2 linked regions of the Prochlorococcus marinus XMU1411 genome follow. The protein of the gene in region 1 interacts with the protein of each later gene in a pairwise test. Links are inferred from orthologs where the notes say so. Each region holds a gene or a part of one and is shown on either strand. Other genes may lie near its edges. The genes, in order: HA145_RS02235 and mrdA.

Region 1 (12,150 bases):
CTGCTCCTCCAGAAGCAATCACTGGAATATTAACAATATTGGTAACAGATTCAGTCAGATCTAAATCATATCCATTCTGCGTGCCATCACCATCCATTGAAGTAAGCAAAATTTCCCCTGCGCCTAACTCCTCAACTTTCTTTGCCCAACTTAATACATCTATTCCAGTATTTTCTCTCCCACCTTTTACATATACCTCCCATTCATCAGTCTTATTAACTTTTCTTTTAGCATCAATTGCTATCACGATACATTGATTACCAAATTCTCTAGAACTTTTAGAAATTAAATCTGGATTTCTAACAGCAGAAGAATTCAAACTCACTTTGTCCGCTCCAGCTCTTAAAAGATCATTAATTGAAGACACAGAGTCTATTCCTCCCCCTACTGTAAATGGGATTTTTACTGATTTTGCGGTCCTAGAGACAAGGTCAACTAATGTATTTCTATTTTCTACACTAGCTCTAATATCTAAGAATACTAATTCATCTGCGCCCTCATCAGAATACCTACAAGCCAATTCAACAGGATCACCTGAGTCTCTCAAGTTAACAAAATTTACACCTTTAACGACTCTGCCATGGGCGACATCTAAACAAGGAATTAAACGAAGAGCTACCATTTTAGTAAAAATTGTCCAAATGCTGTTAATCTTGCATAATAGCTTCCATTTTACCTCTTATGGCTGAAACAAAATTATTACCCAAAATCGGTAGTAAAATCAAAATTAACATTAACAAAGTAAAAGATAGACTACCAGCTAAATTAATCGATCAAATATCCTCGAATCCTAAAGCCGTAATAACAGGCTATAAAATGACAGACGGCAGAAGTATTGGGATCACCGCAAAATTTCAGAATGGTGAGCAAAATTGGTTTTTCCCAGACGAAATTGAGAAAGGTTAAAGAGTACAGTGAATGATCCAAAACAACTATTAGGAATTAAGGGCGCCTCTGAAACATCAAGTATATGGAAACTCCGTATACAGTTAATGAAACCCATAACGTGGATCCCTTTGATATGGGGAGTTATTTGTGGAGCAGCTGCAAGTGGGAATTTTGAATGGACATTTAGTAATGTTTTAGCTTCATTAGCATGTATGTTGATGAGTGGACCACTTCTGGCTGGTTATACCCAAACCATAAATGATTTTTTTGATAAAGAAATTGATGCAATTAATGAACCAAATAGACCAATTCCTTCTGGAAAAATTTCAATTAAAGATGTAAAAATACAAATCTGGGTATTACTTATAGCGGGTTTAATAGTTGCTTTTCTATTAGATTTATATGCTAAGCACAGCTTCCCCTCCGTCTTACTTTTGGCATTAGGAGGTTCCTTTGTTAGTTATATATATTCTGCTCCACCACTCAAATTAAAACAGAATGGTTGGCTTGGAAATTATGCATTAGGAGCATCTTATATAGCTTTACCTTGGTGGGCAGGACAAGCCTTGTTTGGGAAATTAACTATCGTGACGGCGATACTAACACTTGCTTATAGCCTCTCAGGACTTGGAATTGCTGTTATTAATGATTTCAAAAGTGTTGAAGGAGACTCAAAGCTAGGCTTAAATTCTCTACCTGTAGTATTTGGAATTAAAAATGCAAGTAGAATAAGTGCAGGACTGATTGACATTTTTCAATTAGCAATGGTTGTAGTATTAGTTATTATTGGTCAACATTTAGCCTCTGTAATTTTGGTTTTATTGGTAATTCCACAAATTACATTTCAAGATATGTGGTTGCTAAGAGATCCTCTCAAGTTTGATGTCAAATATCAAGCAAGTGCCCAACCGTTCCTTATAACCGGAATGTTAGTTACAGCTTTAGCGATTGGACATAGTTTTTTAGTTGCTTAAGGTGCAAAAGATTAAATTCAAATCTTTTGTTTTAATAATTCCAATATTAATTTTTTCTGGAATATCTTTTTATTTTTTTAGTCTAATATTTAGTACGTTAAAATTTGACGTGTCTAAAAATAAAAAGTTTCGGGAAACCAAATATTCTTATGTAATATCATCTTCTGATAATAAGATACTAAGCAAATTAAGCCGCAAATTTGAAATAGATAATAGCTATCATAAAATTCCATTTTTTCTTAAACATTCTTTTATATCTTCTGAGGATAAAAGATTTTATAAACATAATGGAATAGATTTAAAAAGTATTTCACGTGCCCTCATTCAAAATATTAGAAGTGGTTATGTTAAAGAGGGAGGAAGTACAATTACCCAGCAAGTTGCTAGATTACTTTTTCTAAATAATGATTTAAGTTTTCAAAGAAAAATCAAAGAAATATTTATATCACTCATACTTGAATTTAGATATGACAAAAATCAAATTTTAAAATTATATTTAAATAATATTTATCTAGGATCAGGAGCCTACGGGGTAGACGAGGCTGCCCAAGTTTATTTTGGAAAATTTACAGAAGAATTGACATTATCAGAGATCGCATTAATTGCAGGATTAGCTCCCGCTCCATCAATTTATTCACCCTATCAAAATTTAGAACTTGCTATTAAAAATAGAAATAAAGTTCTTGAATCAATGTATGTTGATGGATATATTTCTCTAACAAATAAGAATAAGGCTATTAAAGAAAAAATAAAATTAAATTATCAAACATCTGATAATTTTTTAGATGATAAATTACTAATAAACTTTATTCTTCAGGAAACAGATAAAAGAGTTGGAAGTAAAAATGATTATAAGTTTTTAAGAATTAAATCTTCTATCAACAAAGATTGGCAAGAAAAAGGTCAAAAAATATCAAGATATGCAGGGCCTAAAGAACTTGAATTTGGTCTGTTATCTATCGAATCAAACACGGGACTAATCAGGACAATGATAACCAGCAAAAATCCATCAATTAATGAATACAATAGGGTGATTTCATCAATAAGGCCTTTAGGTTCTACTTTTAAAATAATTCCTTATGCTGCTGCATTAATAGAAGGAATAAAATTAAGCGATAAATTTGAAGACTTACCAATATGCTGGGAAAGTTATTGCCCAAAAAATTTTTCAGAAGACTATAGAGGTTCAATATCTTTGATTGAATCATTTAAAAGTTCATCAAATATCGTTCCAATATCAATAACAAAACAAATCGGCTTAAAAAATATTATTAATTTAGCGAATTCATTTGGACTAGGTTTCGAGCAAGAGTTTGAGGAATTCCCATCATTAGCTATTGGCTCCTACGGAGATAATCTTTTAAACATCACAAATGCATATTCTGCAATAAACAATAATGGGAAGATTCAAAACCCTGAAATTATAGAAAAAATAGAATCATTTAAAAAACAACCTATTTGGGAAAAAAAATCTATTTCGAAGAAAATATTAGATTTAACAATAAATAAGAAAATAAATAAACTTCTTGAAAAATCTGTAAAAGAAGGCACTTCAAAAGCAGCCTCTATAAAAGGAAAGAAAATATATGGGAAAACAGGAACATCTGATGGAAATAAAGATCTGTGGTTTATTGGTTCCATTGATAACCTTACAACAGGGATCTGGATAGGTTACGACGATAACAAGGAATCTGAATTATCTAGTGGAAATGCAGCTTATTTATGGAAGAAGTTCATATCTGAAATTTATAAAATTCCAATTAAAAAATAAATTATATTTTTAAGATTTATAAGAAATTATTGCAGAATAAAATCCATCACCAGGATAATCCAAGCTAGGTAAAATTTGCTTTTGGCTAACTAATTTTAAAGTTTTGTTTTTTTCAATAAATCTTTCAATTAATAGATTATTTTCATCGGGACAAATAGTACAAGTTGAATAAACTAAAGTGCCATCTTTTTTCAAAAGAGGAAAAATACTCTCCAAAAGTTTTTCCTGTAATAAAGTTAAAGATTTTATTTTTTCTTTACTTAAAGACCATCTAGAATCTGGATTCCTGGAAAGAGTTCCAATGCCTGAACATGGAGCATCTAATAAAATCTTATCAAAATAAGATATAAAATTAGGATTTAATTCAATCAGACTCTTAGCATCAGCCTTAAGGGTATTAACAGATTTCAAATTTAACCTTTCTAAATTTGATTGCAGTATTTTCAATCTTTTTGCTGATCTATCTACGGCAATGATTTCAGCACTATCATTTGTTAATTCTGCTAGGTGGGTAGACTTACTTCCTGGAGCTGCACAAGCATCTAAAATCTTTTCACCTTCTTTTGGATTTAATAGAGGTGCTATCCACTGAGAAGATCTATCTTGAATTGTCCAAAGTCCATTACTATATCCTGGTAAATTTTTTATAGATCTTGGATTAGATTTTAAAGTAATTCCATTATGTAAATCTTTAATAATTTCAGCATCAATTTTATTTTCATGAAGTATTTTCAAAAAGTTATCTAAGTTAGTTTTTAATGGGTTAATTCTCAAATCAATTGATGGTTTTTTATTAAATGCCTTAATGATATTTTCACCCTCGCTATTGCCGACCCATTTATAAAGATCCTTCACAAGCCATAATGGAAATGATTCAAGATATGAGATTCTTTCTTTACTATCAGAAGATAATTCTGGGAAAATTTTTTGTTCTAATTTTCTTGATGCATTTCTCAATATCGCATTTACAGTTCCCGCTAAACCATTTAAATCTGTTTTTTTAGCAACTTCTACAGTAGTAGAAATAGCAGCAGAAAATGGAATTTTATCCATTTTCAATAGTTGATATAAACCTATATGGAGAAGCCATCTTAACTTTGGAGGCTGCTTTTTATGAGTAATTTTTGATGTATGATCCGTCCAAAGATCAAGAAATTTTCTATACCTTATGCATCCAAAAGATAATTCCGTAATAAAAGCTATATCAAGAGGATTAAATTGATAATTTTTTAAGACCTTTTCAAGAGCATGATCAGAAAAATCACCAGAACTAACTTTTAATAAAATTTCCCAAGCTGCCTTTCTTTGTAAATATCCTATGCTCAAAATATAATTTATTTTTAAAGATAACTTTAATATACAAAAAATTCAAAAATTTAAACTACTTTTTCAATTGCAGTATTCAACCAAATAAAACCTAAGATAGAAATAAGTGAAAGATTAAATCCTAAAAAAAGAAAGATATTTAAAGAATGGATTCTTTCCCGAAAAAATATTTTTTTTTCTTCTTGATACTTCATTATTAAAATAAAAACTTAATCAGGATTTCAAACGGCAACCAATATTGATAGCTCCTACATCAATCATTCTGCCTAATTTGATTGCTATGGATTCCTCCAACCTTGTGAAATTAGATTGATGGGTAGTTATCCAATCTAATTCAGAAAAAGTGATAATACCTGTCGAATTACTTTTTAAAAAAAGTGTTCCAATTTCCATTAGACAAACCTAATATCTCCTAAACTATCATCCGTACTTAATATTTCGTCATAACATAATATTTTTTTAATTTTTTCAAAGACAACTGTAGATTATTAATCTTAATTTATTGAATATCTTTTAAAAATTTATCAGCCGTTTTTAGGTGATTATTTAATTTTTCCTCTGACATTTTATCGAGATTTCTCGTTAACATTGCCAGACGATATTGCTTTCTAAAAAAGCTTTCATTATCATTAATGAATTTCCAAAATAAGCCATCCCATATTTCACACCATGGGCCACTTTTAAAATTAGACATTTTTTTTACATAATTAGAGCTTGATATATATGGCTTTGTTGAAAAGATACCTCCATCACTAAACTGACTCATTCCGTAAACATTTGGGACCATAACCCAATCATAAGAATCAATAAACATTTCCATAAACCATTTATAAACTTGGTTGGGGTGAATTCTACATAGAAGCATAAAGTTTCCAACAATCATTAGCCGCTCAATATGATGACAATAACCAAATTTAATAATATTTTTTATAACAACGTCTACTGGTTCAATTCCTGTATTTCCTTGATAAAAAGATTTTGGAATTGGCTTATCTTCAAAATTCCAAAAATTACTATTTCGCATCTTTGTTCCGTACTTTTTATAGACGAGGCAAATAAATTCTCTCCATCCAATGATTTGACGAATAAAACCCTCTAAAGAGTTAATAGGAACATTATTATTTTTTGCGAAAAGTAATGCTTTATTCACTACTACATCTGGGGTTAATAAGCCGCTATTTAAAAGAGGAGAAAGTAAACTGTGCCATAAAAAAGAATTTTCTTTAGAAATAGCATCCTCATAATCTCCAAATAAGAAAAATCTATGTTTAAAAAAATCATTTAACCATTCATCTGCCTCTTCAAAATTAGTTGGATATAAAAAGTTATTACTTTCTCCAATAAACTCAATATCAACATTGGCTAATGACCTTTCTGCATTAACTACAAATTTATTTTTTTGTAATTTAGGTGTATCGGGTATATTTATTTTTTTTGGTAATTTTTTTCTATTCATTTCATCGAAACTCCATTTACCCCCTTCAGGTGTATCATCAGGATTAACTAATATCTTTTGGCTCTTTCTTTGATTCTCATAAAATCTCCCCATAAGAGGTTTTTTTTTATTTGTTGCAAATAAATCTTTTAAATCTTCACTGCTCATAAACATAGGAGAAGGCAAAATATTTAAAGCTAAATTATTACTTTCAACAAAATTATTAATCCTCTTCATTATTAAAAAATCATGAGGGTCAATGAGATTTATTTTCTGATATTTATTTTTAATAAATTCCGATAAGTAATCAACTGTAGAAAAATTATTCTTGTTTTCGATATATAAAACTTTAAAGCCAGATATTTCTAAATAATTTTTATAAGCAAGCATAGATGCTCTATGAAAAACTAACTTATTTTTATGGTTAATTAATTTATAAAATTTATCATTTCCAAAAAATAATGAGTCTTCCAAAATCAAAACTTCACAATTTATTTTTAAGATTGGGCTTTCTCTAAAAAGTTGATTCGGGAAAATAATTGATACTTGTTTCATCTTTGAGACTTCCTGTTACTGCATCTTTTTGAACAGTAGATAACATTATCCCAACAGTTTTTCCATTTTTTACGCCACTCGAACGGCCTATTGCAAACAGGACATGTTTTAGTAGTAAGATTTTTCAAAATTTATAATTTTCTTTTATGAGTAGATTTAAATCTAGTTGAATCTTTAAGCGCCATATGTTTTGTATTTCTTCCCGAAACTCTCTTTCTCCAGACTTTGAAGGATTTGGGTTTAAGATTTTGACGCATAATTTTTATCGCATCTTCCTCTTTTAAACCAAATTGATACTCGATAGCTTCAAAGGGTGTTCTATCTTCCCAACACATTTCTATTATTCTGTCTATGTCGATACTTTCCATATTTATTGTTCACATTGTGAGGTACAAAGTTTTTCTATATCTGATCTACCTGTAATTTGAAGTCTATATTTTGCCCAATATCTATAAACCAGTCTCAATAATGGAGAAAAGAGATTAATCTTCAAGGGATAATAAACCCAACCTAAACCAACTAATTCATAAGAATATGCAAGTACATCTAGTCCCTTAATAATTTCACCATTTTCCATAATCCCATGCAGGTTTGACATAGCTTCTGAGTATGAGATGTCGTTAAAAAGAGTTTGATCATAATCCTTACTATTAATATCTATAAATGCAATTTGATTTAAGATATCTCTTTTTTTTAGAAAATTTGTTTCTCTCAAACAAAGTGGACAACCACCATCGAATAAAAAGGTTAATTTATTTTTCATATTTTTATTCAAATATAGAAATTAAATAACTTTTTTGTGGAATAAAAAATTTTTTTTTAGAGTATAAGCTTTATAAAGCCTTTATAATTGCCAGTTCTAATTTGGTGAAATTATATTATCTTATAGATTAATAAGCCATTGACTAAGGGATACATCAATGGTTTAAAACTATTTATTATCATTCATCTAGAAGATGAACTCCCTCTCCTACGTCAGGGGTAAATTTACAATATTTTTCAAAAATAAGTCCAACACCTCTCATTTTTTCTCCTAATTCATCGTTAAATTTATTCCATTCTTCAGATTCACGCTCAGGTAAATCCCACCCTTGTTTTTCTACCATACTTGTTATTACTGTATAGTCCCATTCTATGTATGCCATTGAGTTAATTCAAACTACCAAAATATTATAAACCAAGAGATTTAATAGGTAATCAATATTTTTTGAATATAATTTAAAAGTGTGAAAAAATTATAAATGTCAATTTTACCAAGAAGATTTGAACGAATCAAAAGTGTTTTAGATTGCAGAATGAAAAACTTGACTGTTTTAGTTGAGGATGTAAATAAACCACATAATTTATCTGCGATATTAAGGACATGTGATGCCGCAGGAGTTTTCGAAGCAAATTTTATTAGTAAAACGAATGCCGTTAAGACTTTTAATAGTACTGCTCAAGGAAGTCAAAAATGGGTAAAACTGAATAATCATGAAAACACTATCACGGCAATATCTTCTTTAAAAAATAAGGGTTTTAAATTATATGGAACGACTCTTAATAGCGAATCAGTAGATTATAGAAATTTTGATTATTCTCAAAACACATGTTTTGTTTTAGGCGCAGAAAAATGGGGGCTAAGTAATGAACTTATATCAATGGTTGATCAATCAATTTTTATACCTATGAGAGGTATGGTTCAATCTCTGAATGTTTCTGTTGCTGCTTCCATATTATTATTTGAAGCTATTCGCCAAAGAAAAAATAAAGGTATATTACCCGCTAATGGAGAAGGGTTAAATATAGATGAATATCAAAAAACACTTTTTGAATGGTGTTACCCAGAATTAGCTGCGGTGTATAAAAAATCAGCTAAAGAATATCCAAAGTTGAATGATCAAGGAGAACTTGATCCAATTACAGATAACTAAATTTAATCAGAATTTTGACTATCAAAAATTTCTTCAAGATCCTCTCCTATAAAAGAAAGACCTAAAACTAAAAAAAACATTGCCAAACCTGGGAACAAAGCCGTCCACCATATACCTGTAGGTAAAGCGGCAAGAGCAAGATTCAAATCACTTCCCCACTCTGGGACATCTGCAGGAACACCAAGACCTAAAAATCCTAAACTTCCTAATACCAAGACAGCATCCGCAGCATTTAGGGTAAGCAAAATAGGCAAGGGTGTTATTACATTTGGGAGAATATATTTAAAAATAATTGTTTTAACATCAGCTCCTGAAACTTGAGCTGCCTCCACATAAGTTTCTGATTTAACCAATATTGTCTGATTTCTGATTAATCTAAAATATTGAGGAGAGTAAACAATACACAATGCCAAAGATGCGTTAAGGATACCCTTACCCAATACAAAAGCAACAACAACTGAAAGCAAAATTACAGGTATTGAAAAAATAGTATCCATTATAAGTGATAAAGATTTATCAAAAAAACCACCAAAATAACCACTTAATAATCCTAATGGCAAACCCAAACTTAATGAAAAAAGAATAGCTAAGAAAACAACTTCTATCGCTAAAGATGATCCTTGCAAAGTTCTTAAGCAAACATCTCTTCCTAATCTGTCTGTGCCACAGAAATGATTAAGCGAAGGAGGTGCAAAGATATCATTGCTTAACATTGAAAATGAATAACCAAAAAAATTATTGGCCTCTAAAAATTTCATTATTAAAACAACAAGAAGATAAAAAAATACAATTAAAAATCCAGCTTTTCTGATATTTGTGCCGACACGATTGATTGAGTTAATATCCAAAATCTTTTTTAGAGATATGACTGAAATATACCCAATTCTTAAAAAAAAAATAGTTATTAAATTTAAATTTTAAGAAATTACTGATTTAATTTCAGGACTGCCATAAAAGCTTCTTGAGGGACTTCAACTTTACCCATTGCCTTCATCCTTTTTTTACCTTTAGCTTGTTTCTTTAAAAGTTTCTTTTTCCTAGAAATATCTCCTCCATAACATTTAGATAAAACATCTTTTCGTAAAGCACTTATACTTTCACTTGCAATAATTCTGCTACCGATTGAAGCTTGAATAGGTATTTTAAATTGTTGTTTTGGAATAAGCTCTTTTAATTTCTCAACTAAACTTCTGCCAATTCCATAAGCCTTATCTTTATGAACAATCGAAGTTAATGGATCTGCTCTTTCTGAATTTATTAGAACATCTAATCTAACAAGGTCATTCTTTCTATAGCCAATCAAGTGATATTCCATTGATGCATAACCTTGGGTCCTACTTTTCATTTGATCAAAGAAATCTGTAACTACTTCTGCTAATGGAATTTCATAAATCAAAGTAACTCGATCTGTTGTTATATATTTCATATCTATGAATACTCCCCTTCTTTCCTGACATAAACCCATTAATGTTCCATTAAATTCATTGGGTGCATAAATTTCCATTTTCACATAAGGCTCTTCTATTGATTCTCTAAGTTGTGGATCAGGAATTGTAGAGGGATTATCAATAAAGATATGTTCTTGCTGATTTAAATTAACCTTATAAATAACTGATGGTGCCGTTACGATTAGATCCAAGTCATATTCTCTTTCTAATCTTTCTTGAACAATCTCCATATGAAGAAGTCCTAGGAATCCGCACCTAAATCCGAAGCCCATTGCGCTACTGGTTTCGGGCTCATATTTTAAAGCTGCATCAGATAATTGTAATTTTTCTAGTGATACTCTTAAATCTGGGAATTGATCAGCATCAGTCGGGAATAAGCCACAAAAAACCATAGGATTTGCTGTCTTATAACCAGGCAAAGGATCATTGGCAGGTGAATTTAAAAGAGTAATCGTATCTCCCACTCTCGCATCAGCAACTGATTTTATAGAAGCAGCTAAATAACCAACTTCTCCTGCATGTAATTCATCAACTTGCTGCTGATCAGGCGCCATTATTCCTATCTCATCTAGTTCATAATTTTTCTTACTTGCCATTAATAATATTTTTTCTCTCTTATTAAGAGACCCAGATATTACCCTGAAATAAACAATAACTCCCCTGTACGGATCATAATAAGAATCAAAAATGAGTGCCTTTGTAGGTAGTTTAATTTCATCTTGAGGAGGAGGTACTCTTCTTACGATTGCTTCCAAAATATCTTTAATACCAATTCCAGTTTTTGCTGAACAATTTATAGCATTAGATGTATCAAGTCCAATAATTTCCTCTATTTCTTGTTTTATTTTTTCAGCATCAGCACCTGGTAAATCAACTTTATTTAAAACAGGAATAATTTCAAGATTATTTTCTAAGGCAAGATAAACATTAGCTAAGGTTTGAGCTTCTACTCCTTGACTTGCATCAACAACGAGTAAAGCGCCTTCACAAGCTTGAAGTGATCTACTAACCTCATAAGAGAAATCAACATGCCCTGGAGTATCTATTAAGTTCAAAACATATTCTTGAGAATCGTCAGCTTTATATTTCATCCTAGCGGCTTGTAACTTGATAGTAATTCCTCTCTCTCTTTCAAGATCCATGCTGTCCAAAAATTGTTCTTGCATATCCCTTTGCTGCACAGTACCAGTATCTTGGAGCAACCTATCTGCAAGGGTAGATTTACCATGGTCAATATGAGCGATTATGCAGAAATTTCTAATTTTTGAAACCGATATATCAGTCATATAGTAAAGAAAAATTCTCCTCTTATTACATCTTGATTAATACTAGCTAATTAGAATTATGGATGGAAACCAAAAATGGAATTATTTCTTTTTTTGATGTCTTTTATGAAGGTACTGTTATTTTCAGAGTCCGATATTCCTGGATAGATTAAGTCATTTATTTTTTTCTGAAGATTATGCTTGTCGTTTAAAAATAAGACAGATTTTTCTAGAACCTTAACCATAATTGAGACCGCAGTACTTGCTCCGGGAGATGCCCCTAACAAAGCAGATAATGATCCATCAGATGAATTCACAATCTCAGTTCCAAATTTCAAAGAACCACCGGCTTCAGTTTTTTTAATTATTTGGACTCTTTGACCAGCATTCTTTAAATACCAATCAGACGAATTAGCTGATGGCATCATATTCTTTAAATTTTCAACTCTTGAGTTATGGTTCTTTAATGATTGTGATATTAAGTAATTAATTAAATCATTATTCTTGAAACCAACGTCTAACATAGAAAAAATATTATTCTTTTTAATTGAACTAAATAAGTCAAAGTATGAACT
Region 2 (12,190 bases), on another replicon or contig:
CTCTACAAAAATTTATCAAACTGCCAATATCCTTTAGATTGCCCGCTATGACTGGGTTACACGTGAAGAAATCTGTCTTTTTCTTCCCTTAAATCAACTGATATGACTATGTTTTTTATTAATCTTTTAGTAGGTTTTATTGAGTTGGAATGAAAAGTAGGTTATCAACAAATCTTAGTCTAGAAAAATTGGTTAAACATAGGTTTTACATATAAGTAAAAATCTATCTCTATAGAGAACTCATAGAGTTTGAAAATCCTCTACATCTTAAAAAATTAATTGTTTATTTTTTTAATTTTTTCTAAATTCCATTTATCAAATATTAATTTCATTTCTTTTTCGTAGTATTTTACTTTCTTTGAAAAAGGTAATTTTTGAATAATTATCCCAAAGGGGAATTTAAAAAAAGAAGAAACATAAACAAAATAAAACTCGACAAATGAAGGTTTTGGTGGGAGAGGTAAATTTTTTATATATGCCCAATCAATGCATGGTTTTAGTTGCTTATCACTAGCAGTAATATTTTTTCTACATCTCCAGTAAGAGAATAGATAAATTCCTATAAAAATCGGTAGTGGAAGAAGTCGCAACATTAAATATCAAAGATAATTTTTCCCCTCATTGATTCATATTAAAGTGATAGTTAAGTTTTTATGAAAATTCCTGATGATAAACCAAAGCAAAAACTTAACTTATTAAAAATTAAATAAGAGGGCATTTGTTTGCCCTCTTCGAGTCTTATGCACCTCGCTGTCCACAAAGTCGATGAAGTGCTTTTGACTCCTGAATTATTCCTACTCCTACTCAATAGAAAAAGATAGTCGTACAAACCACAAAGCACTTCTACTCGGGTAATAATACTCTATGAATTTCAAGTTAATAGGTGGACAATATAGATATAGATCTAGGAGGTCTTATGAAACTATTCAATCAATTTAACATTCTTCCAAGATACTTAACTGCGTTTAATTATGCAGGGTTAAATCTTAACGAGACTCCAAAAGAACTTGAGAAATGTACCCCTGAGTTTCAAAACTTTTGGGATAAAGAATGTAGGGAACATCCAACAAATCAAAATTGTCTAATTTACTGTGACTGAGGTTTTAATTTTTAGTCTTTATTAAATAAACTTTTGCTAACAAAAAGTTTCATAATAGAGGTCAAAAATAATCTCTAAAGATAACTTTTAAGCAGTTTGTTAAAGAATTTAATAAAAATTTTAAGATATAAAAAATCGCAGTTTTTTATTAATTATTTAAAAAGGTAAGTTTCGATATTTTTCAGATTGGGTGAGTATTTCTATACAAGGTTTCATTATATCTTTATAGTTTTTCCACCCACCGATTGATTTTGAATTGATGGGGGATCTCACTTGAACTTTGCTTGCTGTAAATATTTCGCGTGGATTTAAATGTGGAGACAGATATGCATCGCTCCACTCCCAACCTAACCAAGAGATTAAAGATTTAATTTCTTGGTTAGGATTACAAACTAAGGAGTCATAATTTAAGTCATATATTTTTGATCTAAATCTACTTTTATAATTGCTCATTATTTCTTCTTGTTTTAAATAAATAATTGCACAATCCATCAAAGAAGAGGAATATTCATTTCCCTGTGTAAAATGAGCACGATAAATTGAGAGAATATTATCTAAGGGATTTCGATAACAATGAATAATTTTTGAGTTCGGTATTTTTTTTGCAATAATACCTGCGTATAAAAAATTATATAAATTTTTATTAGTTGTTTTATTTGATTGTTTCTTAAGATCTCTGATTTTCTCCCAATATCTTTCAGCCAGATTTAACTTTTGGTTGCTTTTTTTATAATCCAAAAATGATTTTTCTAAGATCTCACTTTCACCTAAATCATCGATATCAGGGTTCATACTTAGAATTGATTCCAATAATGTAGAACCACTTCTTGGCATTCCCACAATAAAAATACTTTCATGAGATTTTATATATTCTTTTTGATTGATTGCTTGTTTATTAGATTCAATAAGTAATGCTTTAGATTTATTAATAAGAGCATCACAGTTGGATGGATGAAGGGTAAGTTTTAATTGATTTGCTAACTGAAGGAATTTAGAGCTATCTTCGTAATTTTTTTCTTTGTGAAGAATATTTGCTCTAGCAAAGTAAATATTAATTTGATCTTCTTTTGTCTTGAGATTTAAAATACTTTCATTAAATAGCTGATTTTTCCAGTTCTTATTTTCACTAGAGTATTTAAGTGAGGATAGTAAATAGTATGCTTCTGTATAATTAGGATTGAGTTTAATTACTTTGCTGTATGATAATTCTGCTTCCTTTAATTTTCCAAGATTAGATAAAGCATGTCCAAGGTTAAAATATGCTTTTACGTAATTAGGATTTAGTTCAATTGCTTTTCGGTATAGTAATTCTGCTTCCTTTAATTTTCCACGGGTAGACATTAGATGTCCAAGATTGTAATGTACTTCCGCATGTTTAGGATTAAGTTCAATTGCTTTTCGGTATAGTAATTCTGCTTCTTTTAGTTTGCCAAGATCAGACAATATAACTCCATAATTAGAAAAAACTAAGTGATTTTTAAAACCTTGATCTATAAAAGATTTATAGTATTTTGCTGCTTCTGAAATATTACCTTTTGAGTGAAAATAAAATGCTTTATTTATTATTTGCTCTTGAGAGGCTTTACTTTTCTTCTTGCCTGTTTTTTTAGATTTATACTCCTCTCCAAAACCTTTCATTATCAAGTTACATATTGAAATTTATTAATTATTATAATGTTTGTTGAATCTGTGAGATACATTTCTACCTTAATACTTTAATTCCATTTATTTTGCATTTTGAGTAATTACTTCTATAAACCTTCTAAGTAATTATTTATAAATATACTATATTTTCTTTTGATTAGAAGAGTTTTTCTATTGATTTATTAATTAAATATTTAATGTCAGATGAATAAAGATTGCGTTAGATATAATCTACCGAATATAGATATTTAGAATTAAAAATTTTTTTTAAATCGATTTTTTTAAATAGAATTACGTATTTATTGTATTAATATTCAGAATCTTAAAGTAAATTTAAAATAAGTAATATTTTAGTTTTACTTATAAACTATTCAAAAAATGAATCATTTTTTTGAGCGTGACTATAAAAATTCTTGTAATTAATCTTCGAGTACCTACAATATATCTTAGAGGTATTTTTATTTCTAAAATTTAAGCTTACAGCATTTTTATCTTATGTTTTTGCACAAAATTTTCTCCTTTTTAATACGAGATTAGAGCAATGAAAATATTAGTTGATAGTAATTTATCAAATCTTTTAAAATTTTTGAATTAAATTCATAAGAAATTTTTATATTAGATTTAAATGTAATGAGTGAGATTATTAAATTAAGTCGTACTACTGTTGAGAAATATCTTAATTGTCCAAGATGTTGTGTACTTGATAAAAAATTTAAAATAAAACCACCATCATTACCTTTTACTCTAAATATAGCTGTAGATAATTTATGTAAAAATGAATTTGACTATTATAGAGAAATACAGAAACCGCATCCTTTATTTGATAAATATGGCATTGATGCTATTCCTTTTAAACATAAAAATTTAGAAATTTGGAGAAGTAATTTTCAAGGCATTAGATTTAAATGTATCGAAAATAATTATGATTTTGGAGGAGCAATAGACGATATTTGGCAGAAAAAAAATGGTGACCTTATTCTTGTTGATGTAAAAGCGACATCTAGAAATAACTTTGATTGGTCCGAGACTTTTAATAAATACGAATATGCAAAAGCTTATAAGAGGCAATTGGAAATGTATCAGTGGCTATTTAAAAAAAATGGTTTTCAAGTCGCTAATGAAGCTTATCTTCTGTATTTTAATGGAAAAAAAAATGAAGAGTTTTTTAATAATCAACTGAATTTTGACGTACATTTAATTAGGTTAGATTGTTCTACATCATGGGTTGAGTCTAAGATAATTGACACTGTAAATTTATTACGTTCGAATCATTTCCCAAAACCTTCAATAAATTGCGAATACTGCAATTATTTAAAAAAGCGTTGGCAATTATCAATGACTTAATACTCATAAAATTTGTTCATATTGATGGAAAAATATTTAATAAAAGATAATCTTTAAATAGATTATTAATAAAGACTTTTGATAGAATCGACAAAATCTGAAAGAACGCTTACTAAGCATCTTCAGCAAGATATAGTAAAAATATCTGGAAAAACAATTTTTATAAATCCTTTTTTGTATTGGAGAAGGTTTGACGACAATACCAATAGATGGCTAAGAGAACCAGGTCAAATGTCAGAGGACCAAATTCAACCTAATAGGAATCGTTTTTATCCAGAAATAGATTGGGTTGATTTAAGTCATGAACAAAAGCTTATAAAAGATGCCACAGTCGAGATGTTTTTAAAAACTCTTGAATTAATAAGTACATTTCATCCCTACCTTAGTTCAGGGCAGCTATTGGAAGTTGAAAGAAAAATGGCAGTTACAAAAAAGATTCCTTTTGAAAAGTGGGTTACAAAATCCTTTGCCAAAAAAGCAAGATTATTAGAAAATGAAAAAAGAAAATTCCAAAGAGAAAGGTTTTTTAGTAATTGGAGGGAATGGTTTAGTCTTGAAAATACCCAACAAGCTATTTTGCCATTAATAGTTACGATATTTATTTCATCATTTATTGGCTGGTCTTTAGGAATATCGAAAAATAGTTGTAATCCTTATTTTGAACAAAGCTTAGATCAGTTAAATTAAAATATTTAATATTTTTTAGTATTCAACTTAATATTATTTTGAAAAAATAATAATATTCATTTATGATTGTATTAACTGGAATAAAAAATTATTTAATATTGTATGAGTCAAAACTTCTCTTCAAATAATAATGAGAATAATGATTCCTCTCACCAAGAGAGTGACTATGAAAATTTGATTAAAAGACTAAAAGAGATAAGCACCAATATTTCTTTATTGGAAAAAAAAATATTGAGATAAATTTTTAATTTTTTGATAAAAAGTAATTCTAATAAAAAACTTATTTCATTCAAGAGACAACCTTTAGTCTTACTTATTCTTTCTTCTTTTACTTTCTTCTTGATTTTATTAAGGTTAATTTTTTTACAACTATTAAATTATGAATCCTTTAAGAAAATGTCAGATGAGAATAGGATTAGATTAATTGCATCACCACCAATACGTGGAAGAATACTTGATAAAAGTGGTAATGTCTTAGCAGATAGTAGAATTCAATACTCTTTAATAATAAAGCCTCAATCTTTAGACGTAAGCAATTGGCAAAAACATAAATTAATTCTTTCTGAATTATTAAATATTGATAGAGATTTCATTCAAAAAAAATATTTAGATGGTTTACGAAATAAGAAACTTTCAGTAAATATAATTGAGGATTTAAATATTGATCAATTAATAAAATATAAAGAAAACGAAAATATTGTATCAAGTTTTGAAATTGCGACGAAATTAATTAGAAATTACCCTTATAAATCTGTTGCTGCTCACGTAATTGGCTATACTCAGCCAATAAATAAGTCAGAATATAAATTTTTATCTAATAAGGGTTATAAATTAAATGATCTAATTGGGAGAACTGGAATTGAATATGTTTATGAAGACTTAATAAGAGGTGAATGGGGCGGAGAGATGATTGAAGTAAATTCTTTAGGTAACTTTCAGAAATCTTTAGGAACAAAACCCTCATTACAAGGAAATGATATTAAATTGACAATTGACATAAACCTGCAATTAGTTGCTGAGGAAGTTCTTAAAGATAAAAAAGCTGGAGCGATAATAGTAATGGACCCAAGGGATGGTGCGATAAGAGCAATGGCAAGTAAGCCTACTTTTGATTTAAATTTTTTCTCAAAAGATTTTAAGCCTCAAGCAGAATACGATAAGATATTTAATTCCCCTGAAAAACCTCTTTTTAATAGAGCTTTAAATGCTTATGATCCAGGAAGTGTTTGGAAAATTGTAACGGCCTTAGCTGGCTTGGAAAGTGGGAAATTTCCGATTGATACTATGCTAGATACAAAACCATGTATAACTTATGGAAATCAATGTTTTAGAGAGCACAATGATTTAGGTTTTGGAGTTATAGGTTATGAAGATGCTTTAAGAGTTTCTAGTAATACATTCTTTTATCAAATTGGATATGGAGTAGGAGTCGATGAAATTTATGAGGTATCAAGAAAGCTTGGTTTTAATGCTTTATCTGGGATTGAAATTTCAGAACAAGAAAATATAGGATTAGTCGCTAGTAGTGAATGGGCTAAACAAGGTCGAGGATGGGGTGAACCAGGAAGAACTCCTTGGCTTCCAGAAGATATTGCGAGTATGTCGATTGGACAATTTGTCGTTCAAGTTACTCCTATTCAAATAGCGAAAGCATATGCTGCAATTGCTAATGGAGGCTATCTAGTTACTCCTCATTTAGTTGAAAAAGATGAAGAATATCTTTCAGATAAAAAACAAATTAAAATTGAAATTGATTCGAATAATATTCAGCTGATAAGAAGTGGTCTGAGGAAAGTAGTAGAGTCTGGTACAGGAGTATCAATTAATTATGGAGTTTCAAATTTACCTCCAGTTTCAGGCAAAACTGGAACAGCTGAAGATGGTGAAGGCGGCTCTGATCATGCTTGGTTTGTTTGCTTTACTCCTTCTCAAAAGAGTGAATTGTTGATAGTTGCATTCGCACAAAATACTCCTGGTGGGGGGTCTGTTCATGCACTTCCTATGGCTAGAAAAATTTTAAAAGTTTGGAATGAAAAAGAATGATACTAATTCCTAACTTATAGAAGTTTATATGTTTATTTTTTTCATTTGTAACAGTCTTTTGATGATGTCCTCAATACTTTTAGTATCTACTGGTTTGCTATATGAGGATAAAAGTTGTCTGCCTAATACTTGACTCCCTAAATGAACTAATTGAATACGTAATGAGGTAAGCAGTTCTAATCCTATACCACCAGAAAATGTTGCAATCGCAATTGGTTGACCATTAAATAAATTTCTAAAGTCATCTCCCGAAATAGAAAGCCATGCTATGAAGTTAGATAGAATGGGAGGGATGGATCCATTATATTCAGGAGCACAAATAACCCATTTTTCTGTTGAGAAAAGCTTTTTTTTAATAGAAACTATTACATCTGGAATATTATCTTTAGTGTGAATTCGTGGATTAAATAGTGGAATATCAAGAGTGGTAAGATCTAATATTTCTGAACTTATTTTGAGTTCATGACTTTTTTCAAGAAACTTCTCGGAAAGTTCTAGATTTTTTCCACAACTAGCCGAAATTATTATTAGATCTTTTGATTGATTCATAAATTAGATAAATAAGGTTAATAGTTTGCACCCGTTTTGCGATGATGCACAGCTGTTAGAATATCGGACTTTAGTATATTACCGTGTAGTACTTCAGCGTATATTACCCAATGATCTCCACATTCCATTCTTTCTTTCACTGAAGCATCTAACCATGCTAAAGATTCTGGAATAATTATCTGTTCATTAGGAGTCAATTCAATATCTAAACCTTTAAATCTGTCTTCTCCTGGTGCAAATGGTTTTGTGAATCTTTTCAAAGGCTCTTTGTAATCTTTTTCACTTAAAATATTTAAAGCAAATAAATCTCCAATTTGAAGAAGAGATTCTACCGATCTATCTTTTGCTACCGCAATACTTAACCCTGGTGGAGAAAAACTTGCTTGACTAACCCAAGATGCAAGCATAGCGCCTTTTATATTATTCTCATTTTTTCCTTTAGAGGCAGTTAGCACACAAAGTGAACCAATTATTCTTCCAAGAGCTTGCAATTTTGGATCTGTTTTGCTAGAAATCATTCCCGTATCTGTTTTTCTAGTTTTTATCTTTGTTTGCTTTATAATTTTTCTCCCAAAATGAGTTCCTATCTCTTCTAATTCTTTAATCTTTGGTTTGTCTGGGCTAAATTTAATTCTTATGGGATCAAAACTAAACTTAAAACCACCGTCTTTTAATTTTGATTCAAGTAGATCTATTGCTTCACCGCTCCAGCCAAAGCTACCAAAAATCCCAACAGGTTTATCTCTGTTACCCTCTGATAATAATGTTCCTAGGGCGCTGACTATAGGAGTTGGAGCATGACCTCCGAGTGTGGGCGAACCGATTAAATATCCATCCGCATTTTGTATAGATTTTATTAGAACATCATTAGGTGTAAACTCACAATTAATACTTTGAACTTCAACCGAAGTTCTATTTATTCCTTTAGCCAATGCATCTCCTATAGAGGCTGTATTCCCATATGCACTTGCATAAATCAAAGCGATTCTAGGATTGTTAGTTGAGAGATTTTCACCCCATCTGATGTAGTCATTAAGAAAGCTTTTTAAGCTATATTCAATAGCGGGTCCATGTAATGGTGCAATAGTTTTTATTTCATATTCAGCAATTTTTTCAGTGATTGTTACCACTTGGTTGGACATGGGTGCCATTAGACAATCATAAAAGTGTTTCCGATCAATTTCTGTACTAACTCGATTTGTCTCAGACCAATATTCAGCTGCAATGTGCGCAGAGAAAAATTTTTCACTTATAAGTATTTCTTGATTCCGTTCATAGACTATTAGTCCTCCTGGCCATCGTGCGGTTGGAATAGGAATTAATTCAAGTAAAATATTATCTAATTCTAATTTCAGTTCTTTTTTTATAATGTTTATTTTGGGTAATTGAATATCAATATTATTTTTTAAATTGGGGTTCTTTTGATTCCAAAGCTCGTTAATAAGTTTAAAGCCAGGATTTGAGCAAGTGATAGTTAGGTTTTGAAATCTTGCACTGATGTTTTTTATAGTTTCTATTACTTGGGGATTAATATGACCAGAAATGATATTAATTTTTTGAAATTTAAATTGATTAAATAAATCGCATATTTTTTTGTTAAATGCATCTAAATTTTGTTTTTCAGGTGGATGAATAATAAATAGATCATCTTTACTTCTAATTAAAAAAGTATTAAAAGAGGTCCCTTTTTCAAGATTAAATTCAAGCTCAAATCTTTCTTTATTTTGATCTAAAAATCTGATACAAGTAATATTTTCAGTAATTTCAAATTCTAATAAGTTTTGATTTTGAGAGATTAAGCTTGTATTAATAACTGACATTTTCAAAGATTTATTTTTTAGTACAAAACATAACTTTCCAGCTCATTATCGAAATAGATATGTTTTTTAAGTGACTTTCAATTTTCGAATCAAACATTATATGTTCTAAGTTATATTGTTTTCAGTAGATTATAATCATATAGTTTAGTTACCGCTGTTATTCGTCTGTTTTAATTACGCAAAAATTTTTTGTCAAATGCGATTCTTTCTCTTTAATCACTTTTTTTATGGTAATTAGTTGAAATAGATTTTCCAGATATTGTGAATATGAACTTCTTTACGGATGTTCTAATATATGAATTTAATTGCAGATAAGTTCCTTTAAATAATTCTTTCTTGAATCCACGAAAAGTTGTTGAGTGATAATATTTTTTACCTGATGGAGAATTTATTGAAAAGTAATAATTACTTATACATTTTCTTCTTTTTGTTTTCGACAGGATTTTTTTGACTCCATGTATTGATTTATTATCAGTTCTCATTATGAGCAATCTATTAAACTTGCACTTTATTATCTCTTCTTTATTTTTAATCCCATCAGGATAAAGGACTAATTCACCTCCATCTTTTTTCGGAATCCAGTCTTGATTGACGTAATAAAGTAGATTTAATCTTCTGAAGTTTTTTAAATTTCTATCATGAGAATTGTCAATATGAGGGTTAAGGTAACATCCTTTGCTCATGCTTGATATCCCTCCTGCATAAAGTTCTGGATCACCTATTAAATCTTTAATATTTGTAATTTGACCAATTATTTTTATTATGCTTTCTTCTTGAAATGAATATAAGCATTCTTGGACTAATTTTTGTCTATCAGAAAAATTTACACCGACATATTTATTCTCTGATGGCCCATTTAAATGATTCAGTTCTTTCTCTTCTGGAAAGTCAAAATGTAATTTCGATGCGATTTCGTTTGGTAATAAGTTATCGATTATTAGATGGTTTATTGAACCTGATTGTTCATATTTTTTTGTTAAAAAATTTATTCCTATTTCATTAAGTCTTTTTTTTATCAGTTCAGAAATTTCTTGCCTATCCAAAATTCTTAAAATTCTTAAATAAGGTTAAGTGGTAAAATAATTTTTTTCAAATTATACAGATAATAATAACACTGTTTTTCTGACTCATGCTGGGATAATTTTTAATATTGAAAATATCACTTCATAATTGGAATTTATATTTTGCAGTTTATAATTTGCGTAATCCATTAATATTATAAATTCCTTTTAATATCTTTCTTGAGCAGTTAATAATGATTTGCAACTTTCCTGTGATGAACTGCCGTTTTACAAGATAGGTCTGAAACGTTTCCATTTTCAACAATACCGTAAATTATCCAGTGATCTGGAGTTTCTAATCGGGAGTTGACTCGACAATCTAAAAATGCAAGAGAATCTGAAAGAACTGGTCCTCCTTCTGCAATGTTATTTATTACATCTATATCAGCAAATCTATCGGCTCCAGGCGCAAACCTCTTTAAAAAGTGCCTAAACATTTTTTGGTAGTTATCTTCTCGTAAAACATTCACAACAAAACCTTTCCCAACTTGCATATAAGATTCAATGGCTCTATCTTTTGCTACTGCTACCGTAATACCTGGTGGAGAAAAACTTGCTTGACTAACCCAACTGGCGACCATTGCACTTTGTCGAAACGTGGAACCTTCTCCCTGGCTAGCTGTAACTACATATAATCCTCCACTTAATCTACCTAAAGCTTTATCTAAATTTGAATCGACGCTTTTCATTGAGGCAATATTTTTCTTTTTATTGATCAATTGACCCAAGTCAGTACCTGCCTCTTCGAATTGTTGATAAACAATTGGATCTGGAATATTTTTAACCCTTAGAGGCGAAAAGGCTTCTTTCTGGCCCAGTTCTCTTAATTTACTTGCTAAAGAATCTATTGGCTCATCATTTCCTCCGAATGCATCATAAACAGCAGTAAATTGTTTAGGCTTCAATGCGGCAAACAAAGTGCCAAGAGATTCTTTTAATTCATTATCTGAATCAACTGGCCATGTGGGAATTACCACTGCTTTTGATTCAGAAATTAAACCTGTTAATTCCTGAGGATCAGAAGATCTTAAATCAATTAATTGTACTTGTGCATCTGCCTTACTTATTCCATGAGAAATAGCCTGGCTTAGTCGATCACAATATCCATAGTCACTTATGTAGCAAACAGCTACAAATTCGTTTCCCTTACTTTTATTACTGCTCCATTCTAGATATTTTCCTTTCCAAAAATTGACTTGATTATGAAGTAAAGGTCCATGACCTACGGCTATTGTTTTTAATTCAGGTAGCTTATCTATTCTTTTAATTGCCTGAATAACGCTTCTAGCGTTTGGACCCATTAGACAATCGTAATAAAAACGAAAATCATCATAAATTTCTTTTTGGTCAGTGTCATAAAATTCATCAGAACAATAGTGGAGTCCAAATGCATCGCATGTATAGAGAACATGAGTGCTGTGGTCATATGAAAAAATTGTATCTGGCCAATGTAAATTTGGTGCGCTTATAAATTCAATATTATGTTCTAAACCGCTATTAGGATTGGTCCCCAGATTTAAAAACTCTCCACTTTTGACTTCTAGACGATTAAAGGGAATATGTATTTGGTCTTCAATGAATTTAAGGGCTAATTTTGATCCTACTATTGTGATATCTTTGTTTAATTTCAAAAGATTACCTATTAAACCAGAATGATCAGGTTCTGTATGGCTTGTAATTAGATAATCAATTTCTTGTGGATTTACTTTTTTAAGTAATTCTTCAAACCATAATTCTTCGAACTTTGCGTGACTAGTATCAATAATTGCTAGTTTTTCACCTTTAATAATGAAACTATTGTAAGTAGTTCCATTTCTTAATCCAAATTCAATATCAAATCTACTGCGATCCCAATCCAAAGATCTTATGGCACATGAATCATCAGCAAAGTTTTGAGATTGAATTGTCAACTTATTATTTATTTGTGCCAATTTAGAATTACT

Evidence for each region.
Region 2: the proteins of HA145_RS02235 (region 1) and mrdA interact in binary tests that used the Escherichia coli proteins (3 or more experiments, as listed by UniProt). The link is inferred for Prochlorococcus marinus XMU1411 from one-to-one orthologs.

The regions. Positions count from the first base shown.
Region 1 is NZ_JAAORI010000003.1:87,998-100,147, reverse strand. What follows is about bases 1,317-4,248. They hold HA145_RS02235 (transglycosylase domain-containing protein), read left to right. Parts: upstream 1,317-1,863; coding sequence 1,864-3,633; downstream 3,634-4,248. Other genes in these bases: HA145_RS02230 (16S rRNA (cytosine(967)-C(5))-methyltransferase), read right to left, coding at 3,643-4,248; chlG (chlorophyll synthase ChlG), read left to right, coding at 1,317-1,862. Also shown: imidazole glycerol phosphate synthase subunit HisF, read right to left, coding at 1-622; cytochrome b6f subunit PetP, read left to right, coding at 682-906; more of chlG, read left to right, coding at 915-1,316; more of HA145_RS02230, read right to left, coding at 4,249-4,959; HA145_RS02225 (hypothetical protein), read right to left, coding at 5,173-5,352; HA145_RS02220 (cryptochrome/photolyase family protein), read right to left, coding at 5,459-6,949; HA145_RS02215 (DUF2256 domain-containing protein), read right to left, coding at 6,946-7,077; HA145_RS02210 (TIGR03643 family protein), read right to left, coding at 7,081-7,317; HA145_RS02205 (thiol-disulfide oxidoreductase DCC family protein), read right to left, coding at 7,320-7,712; HA145_RS02200 (hypothetical protein), read right to left, coding at 7,891-8,094; tRNA (guanosine(18)-2'-O)-methyltransferase TrmH, read left to right, coding at 8,191-8,862; HA145_RS02190 (ABC transporter permease), read right to left, coding at 8,865-9,620; lepA (translation elongation factor 4), read right to left, coding at 9,788-11,596; HA145_RS02180 (malate:quinone oxidoreductase), read right to left, coding at 11,653-12,150. UniProt on the Escherichia coli protein: Cell wall formation. Synthesis of cross-linked peptidoglycan from the lipid intermediates.
Region 2 is NZ_JAAORI010000001.1:40,368-52,557, forward strand. The notes cover bases 4,450-7,421. They hold mrdA (penicillin-binding protein 2), read left to right. Parts: upstream 4,450-5,026; coding sequence 5,027-6,817; downstream 6,818-7,421. Other genes in these bases: HA145_RS00240 (hypothetical protein), read left to right, coding at 4,450-4,774; HA145_RS00245 (hypothetical protein), read left to right, coding at 4,877-5,014; HA145_RS00255 (NAD(P)H-dependent oxidoreductase), read right to left, coding at 6,842-7,366; HA145_RS00260 (diflavin flavoprotein), read right to left, coding at 7,384-7,421. In the rest of the region: HA145_RS00220 (hypothetical protein), read right to left, coding at 276-593; HA145_RS00225 (hypothetical protein), read left to right, coding at 884-1,099; HA145_RS00230 (tetratricopeptide repeat-containing sulfotransferase family protein), read right to left, coding at 1,256-2,737; HA145_RS00235 (PD-(D/E)XK nuclease family protein), read left to right, coding at 3,374-4,087; more of HA145_RS00240, read left to right, coding at 4,166-4,449; more of HA145_RS00260, read right to left, coding at 7,422-9,186; HA145_RS00265 (2OG-Fe(II) oxygenase), read right to left, coding at 9,399-10,229; HA145_RS00270 (diflavin flavoprotein), read right to left, coding at 10,436-12,190. UniProt on the Escherichia coli protein: Catalyzes cross-linking of the peptidoglycan cell wall. Responsible for the determination of the rod shape of the cell. Is probably required for lateral peptidoglycan synthesis and maintenance of the correct diameter during lateral and centripetal growth.